2 regions of the Acuticoccus sp. I52.16.1 genome follow, and region 2 is predicted to be linked to the other one. Evidence: riboswitches for the same ligand, from Rfam matches in the RefSeq annotation. Region 2 holds a riboswitch; the other holds the start of a gene.

Region 1 (4,383 bases), 2.0 Mb from region 2:
CGTCCTACGGGCTGGCCGCACCGCGAAGGCCGGGACCGGAGGAGCTGACCGCGCTGGCGGCCGACCTCGCGGAGGCGATGGGGCCGCACGTCGCGCTCCTGCGCGACAAGCTCGTCAACTACCACACCTCCGGCGACGTCGTCTTCGTCCACGCCGATCTGGAGCCCGGGGTGGACCTGGAATTGCAGGACGAGGCGGTGATGTTGTGGGGCGATCCCGAGCATCCGGGCGCGACATGGCGGGCCGACAAGCTGGTGGTCCACGGCCACTACGCGGACGTGAAACCGATCGAGAGCGAGGGGCGCCTGTGCATCGACACCGGCGCCTTCTACACCAACAACCTCACCTGTGTGCGGCTGGACGGCGAGGTCGCTCTGTTCGGCAGCCTCGGTCCAGCGCCCGGCGCGGCGATGTAGGCCGGCCGGGCACGTCTCGCAGAACGAAGCGGCGCGGGATCAGGCGGCGAGCGCGAAGGCGGGCCGCACCACCGGGCGCTGCGGCGCCAGTTCGTCCTCCACACGGTCGGCGACCAGCTCGGCCGTGGCGGCGGACAGGGTCCAGCCCAGGTGGCCGTGGCCGGTGTTGTAGAAGACGCCGGCGTGCTTGCCACGGCCGACACGGGGCAGCATCGAGGGCATCATCGGCCGCAGGCCCGCCCACGGCACCGCATGCTCGGTGGAGAGCGCGGGGAAGTACTTCTCCGCCCACGCGACCAGCGGACGGATGCGGTCGGCGCGAATGTCGAGGTTGGCGCCGTTGAACTCGGCGGTGCCGGCGATGCGCAGGCGATCCTCGCCCAGGCGGCTCGACACGATCTTGGCGCGGTCGTCCAGCAGGCTCACCCAGGGCGCGGCGGCGCGGGACAGCTCGTCCTTCAGCTCCACCGTGATCGAGTAACCCTTCACCGGGTAGATATCGACCGTGTCGCCGAGCTGACGGGCGACGTCGCGGCTCTTGACGCCGGCGGCGACGACCACGCCGTCGAAGCGTTCCTCGATCCCGTCGGCGGCGATGCGCACGCCGCCCTCGACGGCGGCGACGGTGTCGACCGTGGTGCCCATGCGCAGGGTCGCGCCGCGGCGCACGCAGGCGCGGGCGAGGCCCATGGTGAACTTGTGGATGTCGCCCGACGCATCGCTCTCGGTGAAGAAGCCGCCGGCGAAATCGCCGCGCAGGGCCGGCTCGACGGCGCGGACCTCGGCCGGCGACAGCTCGCGCCGCTCGAGGCCGCCCTCGGCGAGGAGGCCGTTCACCTCACGGGCGTGCTGCATGTCCTTCATGGTGGAGTAGAAGTGCAGGATGCCGCGATGCTCGAGGTCGAAGTCGATGCCTTCGCGCTCGGCCATCTCGTAGAGGACGGCGCGGGCGGCGATGGCGAGGCGCACGGTCTCGACCGTGTTGGCACGATAGTTCGGGATGTTGGCGAGGAACTTGGCCATCCACTGCATCTTGTGGAGGGTAGGGCGCGGGTTGACCAGCAGCGGCGCATCGGCCTGCAGCATCCACTTCAGGCCCTTGAGGACCGTGCCCCACTGGGTCCACGTCTCGGCGTTGGAGGCGGAGAGCTGGCCGCCGTTGGCGAAGCTCGTCTCCATCGCGGCGTAGCGGTTGCGGTCGAAGACGGTGACCTCGAACCCGCGGTCGAGGAGGGCATAGGCGGTGGTCAAGCCGGTCACACCGGCGCCGATGATGGCGACATGGGTCATCGAGATAGCTCCACGCACGGGCGGCGTCTGCCGCGTTGCCCCCTCCGTGCTTGGAACCTGAGAGCTTCGCCCACCGGTGGCGGGCTTTCTCCTACGGTGGACCCGGTGTGCGGGCCGCTTTCCGGAGTGTTGAGACGACACCGGTCCTGGGACCTGAGAGTTTCCGGGGCGGTTGCTCCTTCGGCGAGGGGGCGGACCCCCTCTTCTCCCGGTGCCGTCTGAATACTGCTGAGGTAGGCCATTTCGGCGAATTTCGCAAGATCTCGCGCAACCGAAAACTTGACTTGCCGCAAATTTGCGCAACGCGCCCCGACGGGACAGGCCCGGCCTTTCCGTGGCGACGGCCCAGGCGCCGCATGGTCCGTGACGACGACGGCGGACCGGGGCGCAGCGCGGGCCGTGCCCCGGAATTTCGTCCTTGTAATTCATCTACGAGTGAACGATTGCGCGCCGACCGCGTTGGCCCGTTAGACCCACGGCGTCTCGGCCGCGGGGCCAGGACCTACCCCGACCCCCCAGCACCGACCGCCATCCCGATCCACGCACGAAGGGGTTCTCCGTGGCGCACGCATCCCAACCGCATTCTCCGCCGCACCGCGGCCACTGGGCGACGAGTATCCTCGCCGTCTTCGTCGCCTTGCTCGGCCTGCCGCTCGCCGGCCTCGGCGCCTGGCTCATCACGCTGGGCGGCAGCTGGTATTACGGCATCGCCGGGCTCGGCCTGATCATCGTCGCCATCCTCCTGGCGCAGCGCAGCATGGCCGCCATCTGGCTCTACCTGCTCGTCTGGGCCGGCACCGTCGCCTGGGCCTTCTGGGAGGTGGGGACCGACTGGTGGGCGCAGGTGCCGCGCCTGGTCGCACCGACGGTGCTCCTCGTCATCCTGCTTCTCTTCCTGCCGCTCCTCGGCCGCCGCACGCGCGAAGGTGCTCTGTGATGCACATTTCCATGTCCGCCCGGCTCGCCGCAACGCTGTTGGTGACGAGCGCCCTCACCGCCCCTGCCCTCGCGCAGGACACCACCGAGCCCGCCGCGACCGTGCAGCCGTCGACGCCGCAGTCCACCCCGGCTCAGACCGAGGCGGCGCCCCGCGATGCCGCGCCCGACGATGCCGCTGCCGCCCCGACCGAGGCCGCGCCGGTCGCCACCCAAACCACCGCGCGCGAGCCGCAGCCGCAGCCCGAAGCCGGCGCCGACTGGCCGTTCTGGGGCGGCGGGCCGAATGCGCAGCGCTACTCGCCGCTCGGACAGATCACGCCGGAGAACGTCGGCGATCTGGAGCGCGCCTGGGTGTTCCACACCGGCGACCTGCCGGAGGGCTCGGCGTCCGACAAATATTCGCCCGAGAACACGCCGGTGAAGGTCGGCGACGCCCTCTTGATGTGCTCGGCGAAGAACATCCTCATCTCGATCGACGCCGCCACCGGCGAAGAGAACTGGCGCTACGACCCCGAGGTGGCGAACGAGGCGATCCCCTATGGTGCCAGCTGCCGCGGCGTCGCCGTCTACACCGCGCCGGAGCTGCCGGAGGATGCGCCCTGCAAGACGCGCGTCGTCGAAGGCACGCTCGACGCCCGCCTGATCGCCGTCGACAGCGCGACCGGCGAGCTGTGCGCCGATTTCGGAGAGAACGGCCAGGTCGACCTGTGGGACGGCATTGGCGACAAGGTGCCCGGCTGGTACGCCGTGACCGCCCCGCCGGCCATCGTGCGCGGCATCGCCGTCACCGGCGCGCAGGTGAAGGACGGGCAGGCCGAGGACGCCCCGTCCGGCGTCATCCGCGGCTACGATGCGGTGACGGGCGAACTCGCCTGGGCCTGGGACCTCGCCGCGCCCGAGGAGATGAAGGACGGCCCGCCCGAGGGCGAGACCTACACCCGCGGCACGCCCAACATGTGGACCACCGCGACGGCGGACGAAGCGCTCGGGCTCGTATATCTGCCGCTCGGTAACTCGGCGGTCGACTACTGGGCCTCCAACCGCTCCGAAGCGGAGAACAAGTGGTCCACCTCGCTCGTCGCGATCGACGTGACCACCGGCGAGCCGGCGTGGTCCTTCCAGACCGTGCACAAGGACGTGTGGGACTACGACCTCGGCAGCCAGGTGACGCTGATCGACTACCCCGGCGAAGGTGGTGACACGGTGCCGGCGGTGATCCTGCCCTCCAAGCAGGGCGACATCTATATCCTGAACCGCGAGACGGGCGAGCCGCTGACCCCGGTCGGCGAGATCGCCGTGCCGTCCACCGGCGAGCTGGAGCCGGACACTCTGTCCCAGACGCAGCCGACATCCGAGTGGCACACGCTGCGCAAGGACCCGCTGGAAGAGAAGGACATGTGGGGCTTCTCGCCGATCGACCAGCTCTGGTGCCGGATCCAGTTCCGCCTGTCGAACTACGAGGGCTTCTACACCCCGCCCTCGGCCGACAAGCCGTGGATTCAGTACCCCGGCTACAATGGCGGCAACGACTGGGGCTCGATCGCCTTCGACCCGGAGAAGGGCCTCATCATCGCCAACTACAACGACGTGCCGAACCACAACCAGCTCGTCCCGCGGGCGGAGGCGGACGCGAAGGGGTGGAAGCCGATCTACGAGACCGACAACGCCGGTACCTCGTCGCCCGAGGGCGCCGGAGACCCGCAGGTGGGCGCGCCGTACGCGATCGACGTCAACGCCG
Region 2 (4,383 bases):
ACGGCGCCGCTCGCCGCGGCGCAGATGCCGGAGCGCGCGCCGGACCGCACGGTGACGATCGCCACGCAGCCGGGGCAGGCGCTGATCTACCGCCTGTCTGGCGACTACAACCCGCTCCACTCGGACCCCGCCAGCGCTCGCCGCTCCGGCTTCGACCGGCCCATCCTGCACGGCATGGCGACCTTCGGCATCGCCTGCCGCGCGCTGCTTCTGACCCTGTGCGACAACGACCCGGCGCGCGTGCGCGGACAGGACGGCCGCTTCTCCTCGCCGGTCTTCCCCGGCGAGGCGATCGCGGTCGATATGTGGGTCGTGGCGCCGGGGGTGGCGAACTACACCGCCCGGGTGCCGGCACGCGAGGTGACCGTCCTGACCAACGGGCGGTTCGAGTTCGACGCCTGAAGAGGGTGACCGCCGGATAAGTGCTACGGCACGGGTCTTGTCCCGGAGCCTGGAACGGTCGAGTATCGGGGAAAACAGGAGCGAGACGCCCGTGTCATTGCGCGAAACGATCAAGTCGCTGCGGATCCCCGTCGTGGGGTCGCCGCTCTTCATCATCTCCAATCCGGACCTCGTGCTGGCACAGTGCAAGGCCGGCATCATCGGCTCCTTCCCCGCGCTCAATGCGCGCGAGACGGACGGCGAGCCGATCATGCTGGAGGCCTGGCTGAAGCGCATCACCGAGGAGCTGGATCGCTACAACCAGGCCAATCCCGACCGGCCGGCGGCGCCCTTCGCGGTCAACCAGATCGTCCACCGCACCAACAAGCGCCTGGAGCGCGACATCGAGATCTGCGTGAAGTGGAAAGTGCCGGTGTGGATCACCTCGCTCGGTGCGCGGGTGGAGGTGAACGAGGCGGCGCACTCGGTCGGCGCCAGCGTGCTGCACGACGTCATCAACGACCGCTTCGCCAGGAAGGCGATCGAGAAGGGGGCGGACGGTCTCGTCGCCGTCGCCGCCGGCGCAGGCGGGCATGCCGGCACGCTCTCGCCGTTCGCGCTCGTCCAGGAGATCCGCCGGTGGTTCGACGGGCCGCTGGTGCTCTCGGGCGCGATCGCCCGCGGCGACGCCGTCTTGTCGGCCGAGGCAATGGGCGCGGACGCGGCCTACATCGGCTCGGCCTTCATTGCCACCGAAGAGGCCAACGCGGTCGAGGCCTACAAGGCGATGATCGTCGCCGGCGGGGCGGACGACATCGTCTATTCGGATCTCTTCACCGGCGTCTGGGGCAATTATCTGAAGCCGTCCGTGGCGGCCGCCGGGATGGATCCGGACAACCTGCCCACCAGCGATCCGTCGGCGATGAACTTCGGCTCCGGCTCGTCCAAGCCCAAGTCGTGGTCGCAGATCTGGGGTTCGGGGCAGGGGATCGGCGCGGTCGACGCGGTCCTGCCGGCCGCCGCGCTGGTCGACCGTCTGGCCCGTGAATACGCCGCCGCACGTCGCCGGTTGTTGGGCGCCGACACCGAAGCGGCCTCGCTCGCCGCGCAGTAGCGGCGGGCGTGCGTCACCACCTTGGTCGGGGGTGACAGGGGCGCTCACCTTGACTTTCGCGCCCGGGCAATCATTGTTGGCACAGCGCGCGGGAGAGACCGCAACCCGACGAACGGTTGCGGCGCCGAAGGAGCAACGGCCCGGAAACTCTCAGGCAAAAGGACCGCGCGTCAAAGACATTCTGGAAAGCGGCGGCGGCAGCCGTCCACCGAAGGAGTAGCCGTCTCGGCCGCGAGGCCCGGCGGGAAATCTCTCAGGTGCCATGACAGAAGGGCTCGAGAGTTCGGCAATCGCCGGGCGACCTTTGTCATGGGCTAGGAGAATGGTTTGGCCGAAGTTCCGACCGATGCGCTGAAGCACACCCCGCTGGTGGAGGTCCACAAGGCGGCCGGCGCCCGCATGGTCCCGTTCGCGGGTTACCTGATGCCGCTGCAATATAGCGGAATCATGGCCGAGCATACCGCCTGCCGCGAGGGTGCTGGCCTGTTCGACGTGTCCCACATGGGCCAGCTCCGCCTCGACGAGAGCGAGCCGGGCGCGGCCGCCGCGTGGCTGGAGCGCCTGACCCCGTCCAACATCACCGGGCTGAAGGAGGGAGCCGCGCGCTACAGCGTGCTCACCAACGAGGCCGGCGGCGTGGTCGACGATCTCATCATCACCAACATGGGCGACCACCTGCGCGTCGTCGTCAACGGCGCGCGGCGTGAGGCGGTCGCCACCCACTTCGCCGCCCACGCCGACGCCAAGGTCACCGTCACCCCGCTGGACCGCGCGCTGATCGCCATCCAGGGCCCCGCGGCGGAGGCGGCGCTGGCGCCGCACGTCGACGTCGACCTGTCCGCGCTCACCTTCATGACCGCCGCCTACGGCACCGCCTTCGGCGCCGACGCGATGATCTCGCGCTGCGGCTATACCGGCGAGGACGGGTTCGAGATCTCCGTGCCGAACGCGGTCGCCGCCACCGCCTGGACGACGCTTTGCGAGGACGCGCGCGTGGCGCCGGTCGGCCTCGGCGCGCGCGACACGCTGCGCCTGGAGGCGGGGCTGTGCCTCTACGGGCAGGACCTGTCGGAGGAGATCAGCCCGGTGGAGGCCGACCTCGGCTTCGTCATGCCCAAGCGGCGGCGCGAGGAGGGCGGCTTTCTCGGCCAAGAGCGCATCCTGGCCGAGCTGGCGGACGGACCGAACCGCAAGCGCGTGGGTCTTGCCGTCGGCGGCCGCGTGCCGGCTCGCGCGGGCGCCGTGCTGCAGCTCGACGGCCGGGACGTCGGCCTCGTCACCTCGGGCGGCGTCGGCCCCACCGTGGGCGCACCGATCGCCATGGGCTTCGTCGCCGGCCAGCACGCCGAAATCGGCACGGAGCTTGCCGCAATCGTGCGCGGGAAGTCGGTCCCGGTGACCGTCGCCCCGCTCCCCTTCGTGCCATCGCGAGCCAAACGAAAGACGTAAGATGAAGCGCTTCACCAAGGACCACGAGTGGATCGAAGACACCGACGGTGTCCTCACCGTGGGCATCTCCGACCACGCCCAGGAGCAACTCGGCGACATCACTTTCGTCGAGCTGCCCGACGTCGGCAAGACGCTGGCCAAGGGCGACGCCTTCGCCGTGGTCGAAAGCGTCAAGGCCGCGTCCGACGTCTACGCCCCGGTCGACGGCGAGGTCGTCGAGGTCAACGCCGCGCTCGACGAGAAGCCCGAGCTCGTCAACGAGGCACCGGAGTCGGACGGCTGGTTCGTGAAGTTCAAGGCCGAGGGCGTGGACCTCTCCGACCTCATGGATCAGGCCGGCTACGACGAGTATCTGAAGACGATATCGTGAGTTCACCCCGCCTCGCCGTCCGCGCGCTCGTCGTCGAGGAGGGCCGCCTCCTCCTCGTCAACGCGTATCCCGACGGGCAGAGCGACCTCTGGTGCGCCCCCGGCGGCGGCGTCGAGGCGGGGACCGACCTCACCACCAACCTGAGGCGCGAGGTCCACGAGGAGACCGGCCTCACCGTCGAGGTCGGCGGGCTCGCCCTCGTCAACGAGTTCCACAATCCGCAGACGGGCTTCCACCAGGTGGAGCTGTTCTTCCGTGCGCGGGTGACCGGCGGGAGCATCGACCCCGCCTGGCGCGATCCGGATGCGATCGTCACCGAGCGGCGCTTCTTCGCCCCGGACGAACTCGTCGGCGTGCGTTTCAAACCCGACAGTCTGCCGACGATCGCCTTCGGCGAGCCCCCGCTCGCCCGCTACGACCCGCTGGAGCGCATGGTCCGATGAGTGGACGGATCGTGTCTCCCAGCAACGTATTCTTCGCCTGCTTCACCGCCTACCGGGAGCGGGACTACGACAAGGCGCTGACCTACGTCGCGCCGGACGTGCGGGTCGAGGTGCACACTCGCGGGGCGCAGGACCCCAGCTGCGGCATCTACGAGGGGCACGCCGGGGTGCGCCTGTGGTTCGCACGCGTGGACGAGACCTGGGCCATCGACGAGCGGGAGGATCTCTCGGCGGTGGTCACCGACGGGGACAACGTCGCCGCGAGCACCACGGCCTACGGGATCGAGCGGGCGACGGGTGTGAAGGTCGCCATTCGGACCGCCATGTTTCTGACCGTTCGCGACTTGCAGATCGTCGAGCTGGTCGAATTCCACAACCTGGACCGCATCTCGCGTGCGGTGCAACTCATGACCTCTGAGGAGTAACGATGCGTTACCATCCGCTGACGGCTGACGACCGGGCGCTGATGCTGAAGAAGATCGGCGTCGGCGCGATCGACGACCTGTTCGTCGACGTGCCCGCCGGCAAGCTCTTCACCGAGCCGATGAACCTGCCCGCGGGACAATCCGAGATCGCGGTGGAGCGGGCGCTGTCGGCGATGGCGCGCAAGAACCACGCGGCGGGCG

The links. A riboswitch is a leader RNA that binds a small molecule or an ion and turns the genes downstream of it on or off. The one in region 2 is predicted to bind glycine.
Region 1: linked by a shared signal. The riboswitch ahead of MRB58_RS09790 (D-amino acid dehydrogenase) and the one ahead of gcvT (glycine cleavage system aminomethyltransferase GcvT) in region 2 are both predicted to bind glycine.

What each region holds. Positions count from the first base shown of each region.
Region 1 covers NZ_CP094828.1:2,172,599-2,176,981, forward strand. The annotation lists gene MRB58_RS09785 (metallophosphoesterase family protein) at 1-416, shown strand, start outside; gene MRB58_RS09790 (D-amino acid dehydrogenase) at 456-1,706, opposite strand; glycine riboswitch at 1,838-1,927, opposite strand; gene MRB58_RS09795 (hypothetical protein) at 2,266-2,643, shown strand; gene MRB58_RS09800 (pyrroloquinoline quinone-dependent dehydrogenase) at 2,643-4,383, shown strand, end outside.
Region 2 covers NZ_CP094828.1:159,570-163,952, reverse strand. The annotation lists gene MRB58_RS00750 (MaoC/PaaZ C-terminal domain-containing protein) at 1-402, shown strand, start outside; gene MRB58_RS00745 (nitronate monooxygenase family protein) at 494-1,495, shown strand; glycine riboswitch at 1,575-1,671, shown strand; glycine riboswitch at 1,673-1,768, shown strand; gene gcvT (glycine cleavage system aminomethyltransferase GcvT) at 1,823-2,944, shown strand; gene gcvH (glycine cleavage system protein GcvH) at 2,946-3,314, shown strand; gene MRB58_RS00730 (NUDIX hydrolase) at 3,311-3,757, shown strand; gene MRB58_RS00725 (nuclear transport factor 2 family protein) at 3,754-4,182, shown strand; gene gcvPA (aminomethyl-transferring glycine dehydrogenase subunit GcvPA) at 4,185-4,383, shown strand, end outside.